DNA from 3 places in the Bradyrhizobium sp. ORS 86 genome. Region 1 is predicted to be linked to each of the others. Evidence: predicted binding sites of a transcription regulator. Region 1 holds the regulator's gene; each other region holds the start of a gene.
What was found. Region 1 encodes HrcA, which represses chaperone genes, less so after heat shock. Its sites were predicted from a motif close to GTTAGCACTCNCNNNNNGNGAGTGCTAAC; they were not measured.

Region 1 (7,451 bases):
CGGCAAGCGCTCCTTTGCAGCGATGGTCCCTGATAACGCCTACGGTAATGTGGTCGAGGCCGCCTTCAAGCAGGTGGTCAGTCGCAAGAACGGCCGCCTCGTCGTGTTCGAGAAATACGGCGCCGATCGTGCAACGCCGGCGCGGAATGTGGCGCAGACACTCGGCCAGGCCGATGCACTCCTGCTTGCCGACGACGGCGATTCGGTCGTCGCCACCGCCGATGCGCTGACCGCGGCCGGCGCCAATCTGCACAACATCCAGCTCCTTGGTACAGGGCTGTGGGACAATCCGCGCGTGTTCGCGAGCCCTGTCTTGCAAGGCGGCCTCTATGCCGCGCCCGATCCGGCCGGCTTCCGCGGCTTTGCGGGTCGCTACCGCGCCAAGTTCGGCGGCGAGCCGGTACGCACCGCGACACTTGCCTATGACGCCGTTGCGCTGGTCGCGGCGCTGGCGCGCACGCAGGGTGCGCAGCGCTTTGCACCGGAAACGCTGACCAACCCTTCCGGCTTTGCCGGCATTGACGGCCTGTTCCGCTTTCGCTCGGACGGAACCAACGAACGCGGCCTTGCCGTCATGAAGGTGGCATCGGGTGGCAGCACAGCCGTCGCCGGCTCACCAAAGAGCTTCGGCGCCTAGAGCAAATTTCGGTTCTGATTGAATCAGAACCGAAGCTCTAGATTCTTGTTTTGACGCGTTTTCTTCACGCGAACCGGTATCCACTTCGCTCGAAAACGCTCTAATTCTCGTCAGGCGCTGGCCATCCCTGATTTGCCCGACGGGTCGAGCGCCGGCACCCGCCAGCTCCTTTGCATGGGGTTGTTTTCGATATTTTGGCAGCGTGCGCCTAAGCCGCCAAATCCGCAACGACCGCGTCGAGCACCGGGAAGCCCGACTTCGTCACCCGCAGCCGACCGTCGGCATCGACGGCGATGGCGCCTTCCTCGCGCAGCACGGCGATGCGGTGCGGGTCGAGCTGGCGACCCGACAGCGCCGCATAGCGTTCGGGATCGATGCCCTCGGCGAGCCGCAGCCCCATCAACAGGAATTCGTCGGCGCGCTCCTCGCTGTTGAGGCTGTCATCGGTGACGACGCCGTGACCGCGCTCCTCGACATTCAGCAGCCATGCCTCGGGGCGTCGCTCCGTGGCGGTCGCGTGCCTGACACCGTCGATGTCGAGTCGGCCATGCGCGCCGGGGCCGATGCCGGCATATTCCTCGCCGCGCCAGTAGACGAGGTTGTGCCTGCACTCGGCGCCGATGCGGGCGTGATTGGAGATTTCGTAGGCCGGCAAGCCCTCGCGCGCGCAGACCTCCTGCGTCACGTCGTAGAGCGCGCGCGCGGCCGCTTCATCGGGCGTCTGCAGCTTTCCGGCGGCATGCAGCCCGAAGAACGGCGTGCCTTCCTCGATCGTGAGCTGATAGAGCGACAAATGCTCGGCCGCCTCCGAGATCGCCTGCTTCAATTCGCTCGCCCACATCTGTGGCGTCTGCTCGGGCCGGGCATAGATCAGGTCGAAGGAATAACGATCGAACGCTGAGCGCGCGATCGCCACCGCATCGAGCGCCTCGCGGGCCGTGTGCAGGCGCCCCAGCGCCTTCAGCGATGCGTCGTCGAGCGCCTGCACGCCGAGCGAGACGCGGTTGACGCCGGCTGCGCGATAGCCGCGAAAGCGCGTCGCCTCCACGCTGGTCGGATTGGCCTCGAGCGTGATCTCGACATCGCGCGCCACCGACCAGTGCTTGCCGATCGCGTCGAGCACCGCCCCGACGGTCTGCGGCTGCATCAACGAGGGCGTGCCGCCGCCGAGGAAGATCGAGGAGACCTCGCGGCCCGGAACGCGCGCCGCCGTCGTCTCGATCTCGCGAGCAAACGCGCGCACGAAGCGCTCTTCGTCGACCGGCGCATGCCGCACATGACTGTTGAAATCGCAATACGGGCATTTCGACAGGCAGAACGGCCAGTGCACGTAGACGCCGAAGGCTGCTCGTTCAGTGCGGCTCAAGGCAGATCTCCGCGAGCTTCACGAAGGCGCGCGCGCGATGCGACAGGCCAAGGCCGAGCGGCGGCAGGCCGTGTTTCTCGATGCTGGTCATCTCGCCAAATGTCCGCGCGTGGCCGTCAGGCAGGAAGGCCGGATCGTAGCCGAAGCCGGCCGTGCCGCGCGGCGGCCAGACCAAGGTTCCATCGACGCGGGCCTCGACCTCGTCGAGATGATCGTCCGGCCATGCCACGCACAGCGCGGAAACGAAATGTGCACTTCGGCGGTCCGGCGTGGTAGCGCCGCGCTCCTGCAGCAGGCGCTCGATCCGCGTCATCGCGGCCATGAAGTCCTTGCCCTCGCCGGCCCAGCGCGCCGAATAGATGCCCGGCGCCCCGTCCAACGCGTCGACCACGAGTCCGGAGTCATCCGCAAAGGCTGGCAATCCCGTCGCCTTGGCCGCCGCGATCGCCTTGATTGCCGCATTGGCGCGAAAGTTATCGCCGGTCTCTTCGGGCTCGGCGAGGCCGAGCTCACCGGCGGATACCGCTTCGACACCGTACGGTGCCAGCAGCTCCCGCATCTCGGCAAGCTTGCCGGGATTGTGGGTGGCGATCACGAGCCTTCCGGTGATTCGGCGATGCATAACCAATCTGACTACGCCACCGCGATCTTTTGCAAGTCGACCAGACGCGCGACACCTTTGCGTGCCAGTGCCATCAGCGCCAGGAATTCGTCCTGCGAGAACGGCGTCTTCTCGGCGGTGCCCTGCACCTCGATGATGCGGCCATCGCCGGTCATGACGAAATTGGCGTCGGTCTCGGCTTCGGAATCCTCGGCATAATCGAGATCGAGCACCGGTGTGCCCTGGTAGATGCCGCAGGAGATCGCCGCCACATTGTCGCGCAGCACGTTGGTCTTCAGCATGTTGCGGGTCTTCATCCAGTTGATGCAGTCGGCCAGCGCCACCCAGGCGCCGGTGATCGAGGCGGTGCGGGTGCCGCCATCGGCCTGGATCACGTCGCAATCGACGGTGATCTGGCGCTCGCCCAATGCTTCGAGATCGATGGCCGCGCGCAGCGAACGGCCGATCAGCCGCTGGATTTCAACTGTGCGACCGCCCTGCTTGCCGGCCGAGGCCTCGCGTCGGGTGCGCTCCAGGGTGGCGCGCGGCAACATGCCGTATTCGGCGGTGACCCAGCCCCGGCCCTGACCCTTGAGCCAGGGAGGCAACCGCTCCTCCAGCGTCGCCGTCACCAGCACATGGGTGTCGCCGAACTTCACCATGCAGGAACCCTCGGCATATTTGACGACGCCGCGTTCCAGCGACACGGGACGCAGTTCATCGGGCGCACGGCGGCTTGGCCGCATGAAGTCCTCCAAAAATCCGAGAGAAGTGGCTGGCCGTGCTTGTAGGAGGGGGAAGGAGCAGCGGCAAGGGTTTTCGGCCCTGGTTCTGGGGGCCGAATGCATGCTTGTCACCGGCCTCCCGGATCGACAAATTAGGGGCAATGTGAGGGACTGGAGTGTGGCTCACCACGATCCGATAGGCTTGATCGCACCGCATGCGGGGCTGGCTCAGCTCAATGAGCGTTCGCGCGACATTTTTCGTCAAATCGTCGAGAGCTATCTGGCGACCGGCGAGCCGGTCGGCTCGCGCAACATTTCGCGCCTGATCGCCCTGCCGCTGTCGCCGGCGTCGGTCCGCAACGTGATGTCGGACCTCGAGCAACTCGGCCTGATCTATGCCCCGCACACCTCGGCCGGCCGGCTGCCGACCGAGCTCGGTCTGCGCTTCTTCGTCGATGCCTTGATGCAAGTCGGCGATCTCACCGAGGACGAGCGGCAGTCGATCCGGACCCAGCTTGCCTCGGTCGGTCGCGCGCAAACGGTCGAGGCTGCGCTCGAGGAAGCGCTGATGCGACTGTCGGGCCTGACCCGCGCTGCGGCAGTGGTGCTGACGCCGAAGTCGAACGCGCGCTTGAAGCACATCGAATTCGTCCGGCTGGAGCCCGAGAAGGCGTTGGTCGTGCTGGTCGGCGAAGACGGTCAGGTCGAAAATCGCGTTCTGGCGCTGCCACCAGGTGTTCCCTCCTCGGCGCTGACCGAAGCGAGCAATTTCCTCAATGCACGGATTCGTGGCCGGACGCTGGCCGAAGCGCGCCTCGAGCTCGAGACCGCGTTGACGCAGAGCCGGGCCGAACTGGACCAGCTCACCCAGAAGGTCGTCGCGGCCGGAATCGCGAGCTGGTCCGGCGGCGAGCACGAGGATCGGCAGCTCATCGTGCGCGGCCATGCCAATTTGCTCGAGAATCTGCATGCGCTCGACGATCTCGAGCGCATCAAGTCGTTGTTCGACGACCTCGAGACCAAACGGGGCGTGATTGATCTGCTCGGCCGTGCCGAACGCGGCGAGGGGGTGCGGATCTTCATCGGTTCGGAGAACAAGCTGTTCTCGTTGTCGGGTTCCTCAACCATCATGGCGCCTTACAGCGATGCCCAGGGCCGGGTCGTCGGCGTTCTCGGCGTGATCGGACCGACGCGGCTCAATTACGCCAGGGTGATCCCGACGGTCGATTACGCCGCGCGCATCGTGAGCAAGATCCTGGGCGGCTGACCGGAAGCCGGAGGGACCGCTTGATTTTCGCCGCCAAAGCACGATATCCCGCCTGACCAATCCCCAAGATTTGAACCGACGCGAGTTTTCGAGAAGGCAAGCCATGACCGATCCGAACCGGACGAATGACAATACCGACAATCCGGCGCCGACGGGTGAGCCTGTGGTCTCCAAACCCTACGTCATGCCTGATGATCCCGAGGTCGGGTCGGCCGAGGCGTTGGCCAAGGAACTGGCGGAGGCGCGCGACAAGACGCTGCGCACCTTGGCCGAGATGGAGAACCTCCGTCAGCGCACCCGCCGCGAGGTCGCCGATGCCAAGACCTACGGCATTACCGGCTTTGCCCGCGATGTGCTCGAGATCGCCGACAATCTGCAGCGCGCGCTCGACGCCGTTCCGGCCGAGGCCAAGGAAGCCGCCGATCCCGGCCTGAAGGCGCTGATCGAAGGCGTCGAATTGACCGAGCGCTCGCTGCTCAGCGCGCTGGAAAAGAACGGCGTGAAGAAATTCGATCCGATGGGCGAGAAGTTCGATCCGAACTTCCAGCAGGCGATGTTCGAAGTGCCGGACCCGTCGGTGCCGTCAGGCACCGTCGTCCAGGTCGTGCAGGCCGGCTACATGATCGGCGAGCGCGTGCTGCGTCCGGCGCTGGTCGGCGTTTCCAAGGGCGGCGCCAAGGCCGCCCCGGCTGCCGATTTCACGGCCTGAGGGTCCGACCTCGCAATCTGCTTAGGCGATATCCGACGACTGGATGCGCTTGACGCCGGCCTTGTCCATGTCGGCCCACGCCTTGGCGAGCGAGCCCTGGGTGTCGATGCCGCGGCAGGCGTCGTCCACCACATAGGTTTCGAAGCCGGCCTTACGGGCGTCGAGCGCCGTCCAGGCCACGCAGAAATCCGTGGCGAGGCCGGCCACGAACACGCGCGTGACGTTGCGTGCCTTCAGATAGGCGGCAAGTCCGGTGGTGGTCTTGCCGTCGGCCTCGGTGAAGGCGGAGTAGCTGTCGACATCCCTGTGGAAGCCCTTGCGGATGATCAGCTCGGCCTGCGGGATTGCGAGATCCTTCGACAGTGCGGCGCCATCGGTGCCCTGCACGCAATGGTCCGGCCACAGCACTTGCTTGCCATAGGCAAGATCGATCACCTCGAATGGCTTCTTGCCGGAATGGGTTGAGGCGAAGGAGACGTGCCCAGGCGTGTGCCAATCCTGGGTCATCACCACATTGGCGAAGCTCTTGGCGATCCTGTTGATCACAGGCACCACCTGCTCACCGTCCTTCACCGCAAGACTGCCGCCGGGCAGGAAGCAGTTCTGGACGTCAATCACCAGCAGCGCCGAGGCATCATCGGGCCGGATCGTCGCCGCCCAAAGCCGGCCTGGAACCAGGGCTGCCAGGGCCGCCGCGCCGAGACCCGCAACAACCTGTCGTCGATCCAACATCGTTCCTCTCCCCGCTCGCGTGAACCCGCGCGAGGAGGCTAGTTCCGTCTGTCTGCCGGCGAAAGTCCGATTTTCTTCGGCGCGTCTTGCGGGACGCGGGATCAGCCGCGCGGCTCAATGCCGTCGCGCACCGCGCGGAAGCGTGGGAACGCCGTCCCCCAGTCCGTGCGCGGTGAGCTGCCGATGATGCGCACGGACGACTGCGAACCGAACCGCAGCCACTGTACGATGGTCACCGGCGTATTGTCCTTGCCGCTGGTCGCGTCGATCCGTGTCTCGTAGCCGGGCTGGCCATCGATCCGGATGGGCTCGGACATCGTGATGCGTCCGTCGCGGACGCCGGGGATCGTGGTGGCGACCTGCTGGGCGAACCGGCCGCGATCGTCGGGCGAGGCCGCGGTCGAGGCGACGACGCCAAGGATCATGAAGGGCTTGGCCTCAAAGCCGCTCTTCTCGTCGCCGTCGGCCAGGATCAGCGCCGCGCCCGGTGCCACCATGCGGACGTTCTTGAAGTCGGCAAGCTCGGTGACCTTGAACGGCATCAGGCCGAGCTGCTCGTCGACCGGCACCTCGTTGCGGATCACGGCAGATGCGAACATCTGCCGAACGGCATCATCGGTGTAGATCTTGGCCGCATTCTCGGGCACCTGCACCGCGATATAGCCGGAGAAGGTCGGGCCCGGTAGGATCATGGAGTAGCGCCGCACATTGGTCGCGCCGTCCCGCGCACTCTCGATGGTGTAGTAGCCGAGCCCGGCCGGCGTCTCGAGGCTTTCCGGCTTGATTCCGCCGCTGCCGCCGGGGTTGGCCTTGAAAGCGCTGACCACCTCGCCATAGGCGTCCGCGGGCAGATCCGCGATCAGCACCCTCACGCTCTGGTCCTCGGTCTCGAAACCGATGAAGGTCTTCGCGCGGACAAGGCCGACCAGTGGCTTCATTCCGACATGAGCGCCCGGCGGAAACACCACGTCGGCTGCGAAGGCAGAACACGTGGCAGCGATCAGCAAGGCAACCGCAGCGAGGAGGCGAAAAGGCGTCATGGGGGATCTACCGGTTTGCTCGGCGGCCGCTCGACGGCCCGATGCAGGGCTGGGTGGAGCTCACCCAGTCGGCCCGCTTTTAGCGGTTTTGATGGCTCTGCAACAGGGTCGCTATCTAGCCATTCCGGCGGTACGGCCCCGATTCCGGCCGCGTTTTGCCGGATAAGCGGGCACTTTTGCGCCTTTCCCGGCGCCTTCAAGGGAGAGGCCCCGCGAGCGGCATGCCGTCAGCGGCCAAATAGCGCGCCTCCCGCTCTTCGGCGCGCGCCCGTTGTGAGCGTTCACTCAACAAACGGACCACTGGCAGAGCGCCGCGGCGCCGTCGGTTGCGCTCGCAATCATTGCCGATTTGTTAACATGTTTCGTGGGCTGAA
Region 2 (7,451 bases), 1.7 Mb from region 1:
CCACAAAACCGATCATGATCGGCACAGGTCCGAACATCAGTGTGGCGCGGTCTCCGATTCTGATCACGAGGGCATCTCCGGCGAGACGGCCTGCGGTCATCGCGATGGAAAACAACATATAACCGAACCCGCCATGCTCTTGCGCCACAAGACCTCTGTCAATGAGAAATAAGGCGCTCCAGTCGATCATCGCGCCTTCGACAAGGAAGGTGATGGCCGCAAGCACCGCTATCAGCAATACGCTGCGATGAGGCAAGACAAGCAGTGGCTCTGACGGCGTGCGACGTGTCGCAAGCAACCGCGGCCATGCCGACAAAATCGCAACTATCATTAGCGCCGAACAAGCCAGCGTCGAAGCAAACGAGTCAATCCGCAGCGAGAGCAAGGCTGTCAGGGCGCCAGCGCCCGACAATTCGCCGATGCTGAACTGTGCGTGAAAGGTGGACATCAATGGGCGGCCGGCTGCTCGCTCTACTTCGGCCGCTTGAACGTTCATGGCTACATTGATTGAGCCGAGTGAAGCGCCAAAGGCAAGCAGCACCGCCCCGAGTTTCAGAGGTGTACTGGCGATAGCGAGCCATGGCAGGGTCAGCGCAAGGCCAAGTCCACCTACAAGAATAGTGCGCCTGGTGCCGTAGCGCGCCCCCGACAAAGCGGTCAAAGGCATGGCGAAGAGGGACCCCATGCCGAGGCAGAGCAGCAGCAGACCAAGCACGCGATGATCGACCGCAAGGCGCTCCTTGGCGAGCGGCACCAGAGGCGCCCAGGCCGAGAAGCCGAATCCGGAGACAAAAAATATGAGTCGCGTCGCGAGCAGGCCGGCCGGCGGATCGGCAGACGGTTTTACGGGGCACTCCGCAGAGAACGCACGTTACGAGTACGGCGCGCCGGCGTTTGCCGGCGCATGCCTGCACACGGTGGGCAGCCCGACGACGATGTCGTCGCGGAACATGCTTCCGTTACTGCAAGTCCAGTGCCATTGCGAAATTAACGCGACGTTCCTGGTGCAAACTTTCGGATGAGCCTATTTCTCGCGACTGCTTGCTATTGCGGGCTGCGGCACCCTCGGACCCACGACGAGTTTGGAGAAGTGTTGTCGTAAATCTCTCAAACCCAACACGGCACCTCCGGCTCAGATGCAGCATCGCTTCGTCGTAGAGCCCCATTGTAAACTCGACGCATTGTCTCAAGGGGCTGCGCCGCGAAGCTGCCCTCCGCGGTCATTCTGCAAGGTCTTCTTGGCCGGTTCTAGTGCTTCTTGTTCTTCTGGATCTGCATGATCGAACCAAGAGCCTGGGGGATAGGTTGCGATGCGCTTAGCAAAAAACGACTGCGGCTCCCAGGTTTTTCCCTCGGCCTTCTCAAAAATGATGACGCCGCCACGAGTGAAGTACCGAGGTCCTGGAATATTGCAGTTCACCACAATCAGGGCGCGCCATAGGCCGCTCTGTGTGGCCTCTTTTTCATCAACTTTCTGCAGGTAATCCACCTGGATCGGATCGCCGATAGTGCAGCGGCCGTGTCGTAGAAGATCGCCCAACCTGCCCTGAGCAGTCATCACAAAGTTGAAGTTGATGGGGTTATGCAGAAAGTGGAGATTCACCGCCTTTTCGCCGTTTGCGATTTCACTGGAGATCAGAGAGAGTGCGAACGCCTTCCAGCCCAATTCTATCGGCTTGGCATATGGCGAATCGACTTTTAACGCGCCGTCGGGCGCAGCCTGCCAGATAATGGCATATTCGGCGGCTTTATCGTCGCGATGTTTACTCCACGAAAAGAAGGCATATTCGCTCCCATCGTTCGATTGAGCGACTCCCCACCTTCTCGGGACGAAGTGCGCGACCTTCGCGACCTTGGAAATGATTTGCTCGATAGTGTCACCGTCTTGCGATCGCCAGGTTGACTTGACCTTGTCGACAAGGATGCTGTCCTCCGCTCTGACATCGCTGCTCGCGACGACCACGGCACCTGGGCAAATCAACAAGAGGTCGAGACAGAGCCAAAGCATGCACCTTCTGATCATTTTCGTCATCTTCGTCATCGCGACTGGTCAGCGCCGACGCTTGAGCGGAGCGCTAGATTAGACTCATTTTTTTTGCTGCAGCTCTGGTCCCGCCGGGCCAACGCGACCTGTTGAGAGTCTCGAGAGAAGCGAGGTGCTGGCAATCTAGAACAACTGTATGCCAGAAAGCATCCAATGCACCTACCAGGAATGGTTGGGTGCGCTCACTCGAATCCTTCAGTACAGTCCAACCGTGAAGCGGTCGTGGGAAAGATACTGAAGAATACTAACGTCGTTACAGATTGTTGAAGGTGATTGATTTGCAAGCACTCGGCGCGCTGATCGGAATGCTTCCACTTGCAGCGTGGTCGATGTGATGATCAGGCAATATCCGTCGGCCGAAATTCGCGGGCACGGAGTCCAACTTGGTCTGACCGCCCGAACAAGGTCGTACGCGTGGGACTCATATTCCGTTTGTTCGCTCGGGCGGCAGATTTAGGTGAAGGTCGGCTTCGACGCCGGGCTCGGACGGCAGAACGTTCATATACCAGCACGACGGATTGCGCGCTGACGTTACCAGACGTACGATCAACCAGCTATTTCGAACAGGTGATTGCTCTGGCTTATTGTCCATTGCATTTGCCGAGCGATCCCCCGGCACTGACGCCTCAGGTCAGATCGGCAGCCGCAACGAAATTTCAGTGCTCATGAACGTCTTCTCAGGTGTCAGTACCAGCATATCGACGACGGTCATGGACCCTGGGCGATCATATAAATACTTTACGTGCCAAAGCGAGCCGACGTCAGGGGAGACGACGAAATCGCGAGAGTCTAACGCTCTGGCGATCATTCGAACCGCCTCGCTATTCCGCATTGATAGAGAGAAAACCGCGTCCATAAGAACAGCTAGGCTCATTCCGTCAGCAAGGAGTGCGCGAGCAATATCGTCGCCGTGAACTTGCCGGAGCGCTGAGATGACTACCGCGACAGCCTCTGGGTCCTTCACTCTGCGCTGCCTTATTGAATCGCCACATAATGCTGAGGACAGAGCCGTGCCGCGAGGATTGCGCCGCCGGCCCTACAGGGGGCTGAGACTACAGTTGCACCCCATCGGGCACACGATCTGCAACGATCCGGAGTGACCGCCCTCCTGGAGTATGCACATCGCTGGCACGCTCCGGGATGAGTGGCAACGTCAGGTATGACTCGCCAATACAGCTCTCGCGCCTCACATTGCCCGATGCAAGCTGGACGACGGTATTCCAACACGGTTCCAAGGGAACGAGCCTCGTCGACGGCCTTAGTGACCCGCTTTATCGATGAGCAAACAAAACCCCGGCAATTGCTGCCGGGGCTTTCTTATTTTTGCGTTCCGCGTGACGCGACTGGATCAGAAGTCCATACCGCCCATGCCACCCATGCCGCCGCCCGGAGGCATTGCGGGGCCGGCAGCGTTCTTCTTGGGCAACTCGGCGACCATCGCTTCCGTGGTGATCAAGAGCGCCGCCACGGAGGAGGCGTTCTGGACCGCCGCTCGCACGACCTTCGTAGGATCGATGATACCCTTGGAGACCAGGTTGCTGTACTCGCCCGTCTGCGCATCGAAGCCGTAAGAGTACTGGTCCTTCTCCAGGACCTTACCAACCACGACCGAGCCGTCTTCACCGGCGTTGATGGCAATCTGACGGGCCGGCCACGACAATGCCTTGCGCACGATCTCGACGCCGGTCTTTTGGTCGTCGTTCTTGGTGCGCAGACCCTTGAGAGCTTCGGTGGCGCGGAGCAGCGCGACGCCGCCGCCCGGCAAAATGCCTTCCTCGACAGCCGCGCGGGTCGCGTGCATCGCGTCATCCACGCGATCCTTGCGCTCCTTCACCTCGACCTCGGTCGCGCCGCCGACGCGGATCACCGCGACGCCGCCCGCGAGCTTGGCGAGACGCTCCTGCAGCTTCTCACGGTCGTAGTCCGAGGTGGTCTCCTCGATCTGCGCCTTGATCTGGGCAACGCGAGCGTCGATGTCGGCCTTCTTGCCGGCGCCGTTGACGATCGTGGTGTTCTCCTTGTCGATCATCACCTTCTTGGCGCGGCCGAGCATCTGCAGCGTGACGTTCTCGAGCTTGATGCCGAGGTCTTCCGAGATGGCCTGGCCGCCGGTCAGGATCGCGATATCCTGCAGCATGGCCTTGCGGCGATCGCCGAAGCCCGGAGCCTTGACGGCCGCGACCTTCAGGCCGCCGCGCAGGCGGTTGACGACGAGGGTTGCGAGCGCTTCGCCTTCGACGTCTTCAGCGACGATGACCAGCGGCTTGCCGGTCTGCACCACGGCCTCGAGCAGCGGCAGCAGCTCGTTCAGCGAGGAGAGCTTCTTCTCGTTGATCAGGATGTAGGCGTCGTCCATCTCAACGCGCATCTTATCGGCGTTGGTGACAAAGTAGGGCGAGATGTAGCCGCGGTCGAACTGCATGCCCTCGACGACGTCGAGTTCGGTTTCGAGCGACTTGGCTTCCTCGACCGTGATGACGCCCTCGTTGCCGACCTTCTTCATGGCGTCGGCGAGGAACTTGCCGATCTCGGCGTCGCCGTTGGCCGAAATGGTGCCGACCTGGGCGATCTCCTCGTTCGAGGTGACCTTCTTGGAGTTCTTCTGCAGGTCCGCAACGACGGCTTCGACCGCGAGGTCGATACCGCGCTTCAGATCCATCGGGTTCATGCCGGCGGCGACCGCCTTGGCGCCCTCGCGGACGATTGCAGCCGCCAGCACGGTCGCCGTGGTGGTGCCATCGCCGGCCGCGTCAGCGGACTTGGAAGCGACTTCGCGCACCATCTGGGCGCCCATGTTCTCGAACTTGTCATCGAGCTCGATCTCCTTGGCGACGGTGACGCCGTCCTTGGTGATGCGGGGAGCGCCGAACGACTTGTCGAGCACCACGTTGCGGCCCTTCGGACCGAGGGTGACCTTCACTGCGTTGGCGAGAACGTCGACGCCGCGCAGCATGCGGTCGCGTGCGTCTACTCCGAATTTGACTTCTTTAGCTGACATAGTTGATTTCCCTGAGTTTCATTTCATCTCACCCTGGATAGGACGCCCGGCAGGCGCTCCTCAGGGGTGAGCGGTGCGAGCAGTGGGTTAGGCGGCCTTCTTGTTGGAAGATATTTCGGTGAGAACGCCCATGATGTCGCTCTCCTTCATGATCAAGAGCTCCTGGCCGTCGATCTTGACTTCTGTGCCCGACCATTTGCCGAACAGCACGCGGTCACCGATCTTCAAGTCGATCGGGATCAACTTGCCAGCCTCGTCACGGCCGCCCGGGCCGACGGCGATGATTTCGCCCTGGGAGGGCTTTTCCTTGGCTGTGTCTGGAATGATGATGCCGCCAGCGGTCTTCTCTTCGGCGTCGATGCGCTTGACAACGACGCGGTCATGAAGTGGACGGAAATTCATACAGTCCTCCTAACTACTTGCACGAGTTGACAATTTCTCGACTGTTAGCAGTCGATGCCGGCGAGTGCTAATGCAGGCGGAACTGAAATAGGACAGGCTTCTTCCGGAGCAAGGGTCTGTAGCAAAAAAATTGGCGCTTACCCCCTACCTAAAGAAGGAGCCCGCCGTTTGCCGACGGGACCTTCCGACCAAAGCCAAGACGATTTGGTGGCCCCATTATGCCTCGGGCTACGCCCAACCCGGCCAGCAGGTAGCGGGAACGACTTCGAGTTTTCTAAAGGCGTCCTTGGGTCCGGGACTTGCCACCGGTTGGGCTCGCATAAGAATCCTGAAAGATCTCTGACGGCCGGAAACGGCACTGCATCTGAAAGTAGATGCTCTTATTCTTTTCAGCCGCAGATAGCAGACAATGTTGCGAGCAGTTCTCAATCCTCACTATTCTCCCCCCTCGTAGAACAGCTCCAGCGGCAGACCGACCAGAGCCTTGCCGATCCAATCGCGCGCGATCACATTGGAGGGCCCCATCGCGATGGCCGCGCGCGCGTCGCGGAAGGCGCGTTCGATCGGCCCCCGATGGTACCCATAGCCGCCCGTTACCGTCAGAGCCGTGGCCGCGACTTTGTTGGCGACTTCGGCGGCATGCACCTTGAACTCGGTCAGCGGGATAAGGATTTCACTCTGCGGCCTGCCAGCGCGCCACAGCGCGTCCAGTTGGCCCGCGAGTTCGTTGCGCCAAGGCCGCAGCGTCTCGACCAGCACCTTGGCTGCCCCGAGTTCCTGCCGGATCGCTTGGTAGTCCGAAAGACTCTTGTTCCGGTCCCTATGCACGAAGCGTGTGGTGTGCGCGACCGCCGCGTTCAGCGCGCCGCGCGCCACACCTTCCCAGACAGAGCCGAGCCCAATCAAGTAGACGGGCGACACCCCGTCATAGATAATCTCCTTGCCCTGCCCTTCGGCACCAAGCCTGTCGCGTTGTGGTACACGCACGTTGATGTAGCGGATTGCGCCCGAATGATTAGCCTTGACACCCAGCGCATCCCATGGCCGTGACTCAATGCCGGGGGACGTGCCGTCGACGATGAAGAACACGATGTCGGCCTGATCCTTGGCGCCCGGAGTGCGCGTCTGGACCACATAATAGTCGGCTTGGCCCGAGCTAGTCGTAAACGACTTCTCGGCGTTGACGAGATAGTCCTCGCCATCTCGCGACGCTTCGGACAGATTGTACCACCAGTGCCCGCCGGTGGCGCGCTCGCTGGTCGAATAAGTGCCGAGCAGTCGTCCATTGTTCGATTTGAGCCATCGCTCCTTCTGATCGGTGCTGCCGAACAGATTGATGGTCTGCGCCGCGCCGACATGCATCACGTAGACGAGGCCGGTCGAGGCATCGACCTGCCCGATCCGACAGGCAGCCTCGGCGAAGTCGATATGGCTGCAGTCGAGCCCGCCGAACTGCACCTCGTTCAGCACGCCGGTCCAGCCGGCGTCCGACAATGCGTGGAGATTCTCCCGCGGAAATCGGCTCTCCTTGTCGTTGCGATCGGCGTTCACCTTTACGGTGGCGTCGATCGCCGCGTCGAGCCGAGCGTAGGCGTCGTCGTCGGCCCTGTGAGCGAAGTTGTCGTTGGTCATGGTCATTCTCCTGTTGGGCAGTGTCAAGCGAGAGCCTGCGTCGGCAACGTTCCGTTAAGATCGCCCCGGCGACGAGCCGCCGAGACGCAGCTCGGCAGCCACGCGGGCGAGTACACCGCGAGGGTCTGGAATGTGCACGCGACCCGCGTGCTCGGCCAGCTGCACCACATCGGCAAAGCGCGCACGATACCGGATCCAGCCTTGGCGCGGCGTCCCGTTTCCGATCAGGGCTCGCATTTCGCCGCCACGACTTCAGGCTCGATGTCACCGAGCGCCGCGGTGCTTCGAACGTCAGCGAGATCTCCGCACGCAAGCGCACCGGCCGCAACTGTGCCATCGCCGGACCGCTCGGCCGACAAGCCAGAGAGAGCGCCG
Region 3 (7,451 bases), 1.2 Mb from region 1:
GCTCATGACGCGGCTCGTGGTCTCGATGTCCTTCACCGAAAGTCCGTCGGCGAGGCCGTTGACCCAGGGAAGCTGCAAGCGCATGGCCGCGTCGAAAGCCTGGCGTCCTTTGTCGGTGGGAACCACGAGTTGCGCCCGGCGGTGATGCGGGTTGGTCTCGAAGGTGACCAGCCCATCCCGTTCCAGGTCGTTGACGATCCGTTGCACGTTCTGCCGGGCAGCACCGAGATCGCGAGCCAGCCATGCCACCGGCTGCGCACGCTCGGCTGCGATGATCGCGCCGAGAATCTGCCAGCGGGCACTGGTCAGTCCAAGCCGCGCCACCATCCGGTCGCCGGCCGTGAACAGCAGGCTGTTGAGCCGGAACAGGTCGGGGATGAGATTGGTCAGGCCCTCGCCGGCCGGGGTTCGCTTGGTCTGGGGCATTTGTCACCATAAATTCATATTGACATTATGATGTCAATATGGTCTGACGTATCATACCGGAATGACACTATAGCACCAAATTGGATGGAGCCTGCCATGCCCCAGATGCGTCCTTTGGATCCCGCATTCCCGATCGAACGTCAGCTCGCCCTCGATGCCACGTCCGTCGTGCTCGTGAACCTCTTCACGCTCGACAAGGCCGACGAGGATAGCTTCCTCAAAGCCTGGCAGGACGACGCCGCGATCATGAAGCGGCAGCCGGGTTTCATCTCGACCCAGCTTCACCGCGCGATCGGCGACAGCCCGGCCTATCTGAATTACGCGGTCTGGGAATCGACCGCCGCCTTCCGGGCCGCCTTCGCAAATCCCGAGTTCAGGGCGAAGCTGTCGGCGTATCCCTCGTCAGCCGTGGCGTCCCCGCATCTGTTCCAGAAGGTCGCGGTCCCAGGCGTCTGCGTCGCGTAGCGCGCGATGAATATGGATCGAAGCCGGGCCGGCCACGGATTCGGTTTACCTCTCCCCGACGACGGGGAGAGGTGAACTTCCGCTGCCGCGCCAGCTCAACCGAACTTCATCAGGCTTCAGCTCCTACAAAAAAGAAGGCCGCCCGGAGGCGGCCTTCGATCTCGATGCAGATGGGAGCGAGAGGCTTAGAAGCCGCCCATGCCGCCCATTCCACCCATGCCGCCGCCCGGCATCGCCGGCGCCGCGTCCTTGGGCAGCTCGGCGACCATGGCTTCGGTGGTCACCAGCAGGCCGGCCACGGAGGAGGCGTCCTGCAGCGCGGTGCGCACCACCTTGGCGGGGTCGATGATGCCCTTGTCGACCATGTCGACATAGTCCTCGGTCTGGGCGTCGAAGCCGAAGGTCTCCGACTTGTTCTCGAGGATCTTGCCCACAACGATCGAGCCCTCGACGCCGGCATTCTCCGAGATCTGGCGGATCGGAGCTTCCAGCGCCTTGAGCACGATGTTGATGCCGGCCTGCACGTCGGCATTGTCGTTGTTGATCCGGCCGACTGCCTTCTTGGCGCGCAGCAGCGCCACGCCGCCGCCGGGCACGATGCCTTCCTGCACCGCGGCGCGGGTCGCGTTCAGCGCGTCCTCGACACGGTCCTTCTTCTCCTTGACCTCGATCTCGGTCGCACCGCCGACCTTGATGACGGCGACGCCGCCGGCGAGCTTGGCCAGACGCTCCTGCAGCTTCTCGCGGTCGTAGTCGGAAGTGGTCTCCTCGATCTGCGCCTTGATCTGCGTGACGCGGGAATCGATGTCCTTCTTCTTGCCGGCGCCCTTGACGATCGTGGTGTTCTCCTTGTCGATCACGACCTTGCCGGCACGGCCGAGCATGTTCACCGTGACGCTTTCGAGCTTCATGCCGAGCTCATCGGAGATCAACTGACCGCCGGTCAGGATCGCGATGTCCTCCAGCATCGCCTTGCGGCGATCGCCGAAGCCCGGCGCCTTGACGGCGGCGACCTTCAGTCCGCCGCGCAGGCGGTTGACCACCAGCGTCGCCAGCGCCTCGCCCTCGACATCCTCGGCGATGATCAGCAGTGGACGGCCGGACTGCACCACGGCTTCCAGCACCGGCAACATCGCCTGCAGGCCGGAGAGCTTCTTCTCGTGCAGGAGGATGTAGGCGTCCTCGAGCTCGGCGGTCATCTTCTCGGCGTTGGTGATGAAGTAGGGGCTGAGGTAGCCGCGGTCGAACTTCATGCCCTCGACGATGTCGACCTCGGTCTCGAGCGACTTGTTCTCCTCGACCGTGATCACGCCCTCATTGCCGACCTTCTGCATCGCCTGCGCGATCATCTTGCCGATCGCGGCATCGCCATTGGCCGAGATGGTGCCGACCTGGGCAACCTCGGAGGAGGCAGCAACCGGCTTGGCGCGCTTCTCGAGGTCCTTGACCACGGCTGCGACCGCGATGTCGATGCCGCGCTTGAGGTCCATCGGGTTCATGCCGGCGGCGACCGACTTGCCGCCTTCGCGGACGATCGCCTGCGCCAGCACGGTCGCGGTGGTGGTGCCGTCACCGGCGGTGTCGTTGGTCTTGGATGCGACCTCGCGCAGCATCTGCGCGCCCATGTTCTCGAACTTGTCCTCGAGCTCGATCTCCTTGGCGACGGTGACGCCGTCCTTGGTGATGCGCGGGGCGCCGAAGCTCTTCTCGATCACGACGTTGCGGCCCTTCGGCCCGAGCGTCACCTTCACCGCATTGGCGAGCACGTCCACGCCGCGCAGCATGCGCTCGCGGGCGTCTCCGGCGAATTTTACGTCCTTGGCAGCCATATCTTGAACTCCTGTCAGCTTTGAAAGATGCGCTTGCTGCTCCCGCACCTGTCATCGCCGGGCTTGACCCGGCGATCCATCTTTCGAAGAACGATGGATGCCCGGGGCAAGCCCGGGCATGACGACGAATGGGTGTAGCGGCCGCGCAATTGAGTGGCGATCAGACCAGCACGCCCATGATGTCGGACTCCTTCATGATCAGGAGCTCCTCGCCGTCGATCTTGACCTCGGTGCCCGACCACTTGCCGAACAGCACGCGGTCACCGGTCTTGAGGTCGATCGGGATCAGCTTGCCGGCCTCGTCGCGGCCACCCGGGCCGACGGCGACGATTTCGCCCTGGGAAGGCTTTTCCTTGGCCGTGTCCGGAATGATGATGCCGCCCTTGGATTTCTCCTCGGCATCGATACGCTTGACCACGACGCGGTCGTGCAGCGGGCGGAATTTGGATTTAGCCATGACGTTCCCTCTTGGAGGCTGGTTTCAGGTCTGGTTCATCGAGCCCGGCGTTGGATGCCGGTCCGGGTCGGCGCCGGGCGGGACGCCCGGCCACCATTTAGCAATCGTGGTGCCAGAGTGCTAATTGCGCGCCGGGAAATATGGCCTGGCGCTGTTTCTGTCAAGCAAACCGGGGTTAAGGCCTTGGTGAGGCCAATATAGGATGGTGAGACGGAAACCAAATCGTAGCGATGCCGCAATTTCGTCGGACGTCATTGCTCGGTCTTAAGTTTTACGCTTGGCTGCCGGGATGGGTGCGGCTGGGACATTGTCGGGGGGATGATACAGATGATCAGGTCACTCAACGCGCGATTGGTCGCACGGTTCGCGGCTGTCTCGGCGCTGACGATAACCCTGGGGGCATGCAGCAGCACGAACTTGCCGTCACTATCGTCGAACCCCGAGCCGGGGCCCGGGCCGGGCCTGGCTCCGGAAATGCCGGCCTCAATCAGGCCCGACGAGATCGTCGGCCGCTGGGGGCTCGCCTCGTACCAGAATCCCGCCGACCGCGCCCGCACCGAGGCCGCCGCGCGCGCCCAGTGCAAGCAGCCCTACGTGATCGGTGCCGGTCAGAATGGCGGCGTCATCATGCATCTGGCCGACCAGGCTACCCCGCAGGAATTGCGGCTGAAGGGGTCGCCGAGCGGCAAGAATTATATCGGCCCGCCCGGTCCGACGCCCGGCGAGCAGGACCGCGAGATTATCTCCTTCGACGGCCGCGTGTTGGTCACCCGCTTCGTCGACAAGGACGCCGCCGTGCGCTACGGCAACATGGTCTATGTCCGCTGCGCGCCCAGGGCGTGATCGGTAAAAATCCTCACTTTAACTCGTGCCGCAGCGATGGTGCACCTCTCCCCTTGTGGGAGAGGTCGGATTGCATCGCCAGATGCAATCCGGGTGAGGGGTCTCTTTCGTCCTGCGTTCGCTGACAGAACCCCTCATCCGGCGCTTCGCGCCACCTTCTCCCACAAGGGGAGAAGGCAATGGCGTCAACGGGCGGGGAAACAAAAAACGCCGGCCTTTGGGCCGGCGTTTTTGTTCTGATCTGACGCTTCTCAATCGAACAGCGCGTCGATGTCGTCCTGCGAGGCGTGACCGGCATCGCCGTCGAGCTTCGGACCGTTGAGCAGGCGGGCATCGCCTTCGCGGGTGTCGACGATCGGCGGCACGTGCGCCTTGATGGCATCGACGCCGCCCCAGATGTCCATCATCTCGTTGATGTGCTGCTCGATGAACTTCATCGTCTGCATCACCTTGCTGATGCGCTGGCCGGTGAGATCCTGGAAGTTGCAGGCCTCGAAGATCGCGATCACGCGCTCCTGGATATCTTCGCTGAGCAGCTTCTGCTGATCCGGCGTGATATTCTTCGACAGCGCGGTCGCGGCCTGGTCGATCGCTTCGGTCGCCTCGAGGATCTGCTGGGTGGCCTGCTCGGTGCCGCCGACGACCGCGCCGAGCTCGCCATTGACCTTGGCCATTTCCTCGCCGTTGAAGCTCTTGCCGTGCAGCACGGCGATCTCGCGCTTGGTGCGGCTGATCGCATCGTGGATCAGATCGAGCTCGACCTTGAGCTTCTCGCACTGTTCGACCTGGGCGCGATAGGTCTCGAGCAGCGCATGCGCTTCGGCGACTTCGCGCGCCACGATCGCCTCGGCGGTCTCGTTGCCGGCGGCGCGCGGCGCGGCCATCTGTGCGCGGATCGAGCGAAGCTCGTCCATGATCTCGCGATGCATCGGACCGATATCGGCGCCACCGGCAGCCTCCGGCTCCGGCATTGCCACATCGCCGATCATGGCCTGCTCGACACGAAAACGCTTACGCTTCACCGACATGATTTCATTCCCGCCCCAATGACTGCGCCCGTTCTAGACAGCGGCGATTTAACGTGAGGTTCACGCCGGAACAATTTGCCGAGCGTGCCGCGACGCGGTTTCAAACCGCCGATTAACCATGCGGCTCGCGCATTCACGCAAAATAAACGCTACCGGACAAAACCCGATGCGCGTGACGACGTGGTGAATCGAAACGCCCGTGACGTTTACCAGACCGATGCGGTTTTCATTGCTTATTGACCACGTGCAGCGGCGCAGGTGTGCAGGCGCCAGTCTGCAACGCGTCACGACGAAACAGTACAGAGTACGTCGATGTTCAAGAAAACCAGTCTTGCGCTGCTCGCCGGCGCCTCTTCGCTTATTGCAGCTCCGCATCAGGCCCTGGCGATCGATGCCGCGCCGCTTCCCGAGCCTACGATAATCTACGCCAATCGGCGAGCGCCGCAGCCGCAGATGCGCACCGCCTATGTGCAGCCGCAGCGCTCCAACCTGGGCGGGGGCTTCATCGAGTTCCTGTTCGGCGACGGACCGGCGGCGCAGTCCTACCAGGAGCAGGTCTATCAGCAGCAGCCGGCCTATTACGGCAACCGCGAGCCGCTGCCGCCGATGGATCCGCAGCAGCAGATGATCTACCAGCAGCAGGACACGGCCGGCGATCCAAGGCTCCGTCCATTCGATCCGAAATACGAGAAGCAACTGGTCGACTATCACGGCACCGAGCGCGCCGGCACCATCGTCGTCGATACCCCGAACAAGTTCCTCTATCTGGTGCAGGGCGACGGCAAGGCGCTGCGCTATGGCATCGGCGTCGGCCGTCCCGGCTTCACCTGGGCGGGGGTCAAGACGATCTCGGCGAAGCGGGAATGGCCGGACTGGACCCCGCCTCCGGAAATGCTGGCGCGCCGTCCCGACCTGCCGCGGCACATGGAGGGCGGGCCGGAGAATCCGCTCGGCGCGCGCGCGATGTATCTCGGCTCCTCGCTCTACCGCATCCACGGCTCCAACGAGCCCTGGACCATCGGCACCAACGTCTCCTCTGGTTGCATCCGGATGCGCAACGAGGACGTGATCGACCTCTACGGCCGCGTCAATGTCGGCGCCAAGGTCGTGGTGATGTGAGAAAGTAGCCCGGATGGAGCGAAGCGAAATCCGGGAGCCGTCTCGCTCGCGGCTCGATCTTCCCGGATTGCGCTTGCCTCCATCCGGGCTACCATCGATCAAACCAAAACGGCCGCTCGATGCGAGCGGCCGTTTTTCGTTTCAGGAAATCGATCAGGCGTAGTCGCTGCCGTTGTCACCGCCATCGTCGAATCCGCCGTCGTCATCGTAGTCGTCGGAATCGTGATCGTTGTCGGCATAGTTGTCGTCGTCATTATTGTTGTTCGACGCCTGGTCGAACAGGCCGGCGCGCGAATTGTCATTGTCGCGGCCGGACGCGCCGATGTCGTTGATGCCGGCGTCGCGCGCGAGATCGCTCGACGACTGGTCGCCGCCCCACGGCCGCGCGCCGCTGCCGAGGCCGCCCGCGTCGGCAAAGGCCTGGTGGCCGCCCATCAAGCCGCGGATGCTGCTCATCAACAGCGAGCCGCCGACCACGCCGGCCGCGGCTGCCGCCGCGGTACCGAGGAACGAACCGCCACCGCCGCCGAACGGCGGCTGCTGCGGCGCGCCATAGGGTTGCGGCTGGCCGTAGGGCTGGCCCTGGCCGTAAGGCTGGCCATAGCCGCTGCCGGCCTGCGCCTCGCGCATCGCCTGGCCCGAGTTCCAGACCGGGCGGCTGCCCGGATCCGGGCTACCCATGTCGGGCGCGCGCACCGGCGGTACCGAGCCGTGCGGCTGGTTCTGGCCGAAGATCGCGTCGCGCATCGAATCGAGGAAGCCGCCGGATTGCTGCTGGCCGCCCTGCTGCTGACCGACCGCGGCCTCCAGTTCCTGGATGCGGTCGTGGGCGCGCTTGAGCGCCTCGTCCTGCACCAGCGCCGTCTGCACCAGCGCATAGACCGCGTTCGGCGCGCTGCGCAGGCCCTGCATGATCGCGGACATGGCTTCGTTGTCGCGCGGGGCGTTCTCCAGCTTGGCGAGCCGGTCGAAGAGGTCGTCGATCAGTTGGCGTTCTTGCGGTGTCATGGCGGTTCTCCATCGCGTCGAAAGACTTCGAAGCGCGCCCGAGATGTAGGCGGGTTTTGTGGCGCAAGGAGTAGGGAGCCGAATTAAATTTACGTATGCGACAAAAGGCCTGAACCTTGTCAGGCCAGTGTAACTTTATTCAGGGCGAGCAGGCCGGGGAAATCATCGCCGACGAGATAGGCATGCTCCTTCTCGCGCTGCGTGGTCAGCGGATCGAGGCTTTTCAGCGTCTCGTCGACGAAGCCGGGATGGCACATCACGAGGCTGCCCTCCGGC

Region 2: a site for HrcA is predicted at 5,488-5,516, ahead of P6U25_RS08425 (co-chaperone GroES). Genes of this name have one in related genera too.
Region 3: a site for HrcA is predicted at 3,274-3,302, ahead of groES (co-chaperone GroES). Genes of this name have one in related genera too.

The regions. Positions count from the first base shown of each region.
Region 1 covers NZ_CP120699.1:164,353-171,803, reverse strand. The annotation lists gene P6U25_RS00805 (penicillin-binding protein activator) at 1-637, shown strand, start outside; gene hemW (radical SAM family heme chaperone HemW) at 846-2,003, opposite strand; gene rdgB (RdgB/HAM1 family non-canonical purine NTP pyrophosphatase) at 1,990-2,625, opposite strand; gene rph (ribonuclease PH) at 2,637-3,350, opposite strand; gene hrcA (heat-inducible transcriptional repressor HrcA) at 3,508-4,596, shown strand; gene grpE (nucleotide exchange factor GrpE) at 4,700-5,305, shown strand; gene pncA (bifunctional nicotinamidase/pyrazinamidase) at 5,327-6,037, opposite strand; gene P6U25_RS00770 (hypothetical protein) at 6,139-7,077, opposite strand.
Region 2 covers NZ_CP120699.1:1,827,219-1,834,669, reverse strand. The annotation lists gene P6U25_RS08440 (MFS transporter) at 1-817, opposite strand, end outside; gene P6U25_RS08435 (nodulate formation efficiency C protein) at 1,187-2,032, opposite strand; gene groL (chaperonin GroEL) at 3,393-5,042, opposite strand; gene P6U25_RS08425 (co-chaperone GroES) at 5,130-5,444, opposite strand; gene P6U25_RS08420 (acyl-CoA dehydrogenase family protein) at 5,880-7,076, opposite strand.
Region 3 covers NZ_CP120699.1:6,636,453-6,643,903, reverse strand. The annotation lists gene P6U25_RS30605 (MarR family winged helix-turn-helix transcriptional regulator) at 1-426, opposite strand, end outside; gene P6U25_RS30600 (antibiotic biosynthesis monooxygenase family protein) at 523-891, shown strand; gene groL (chaperonin GroEL) at 1,077-2,720, opposite strand; gene groES (co-chaperone GroES) at 2,881-3,177, opposite strand; gene P6U25_RS30585 (hypothetical protein) at 3,505-4,020, shown strand; gene P6U25_RS30580 (protein phosphatase CheZ) at 4,272-5,048, opposite strand; gene P6U25_RS30575 (L,D-transpeptidase) at 5,361-6,167, shown strand; gene P6U25_RS30570 (DUF2076 domain-containing protein) at 6,321-7,175, opposite strand; gene P6U25_RS30565 (ChbG/HpnK family deacetylase) at 7,295-7,451, opposite strand, start outside.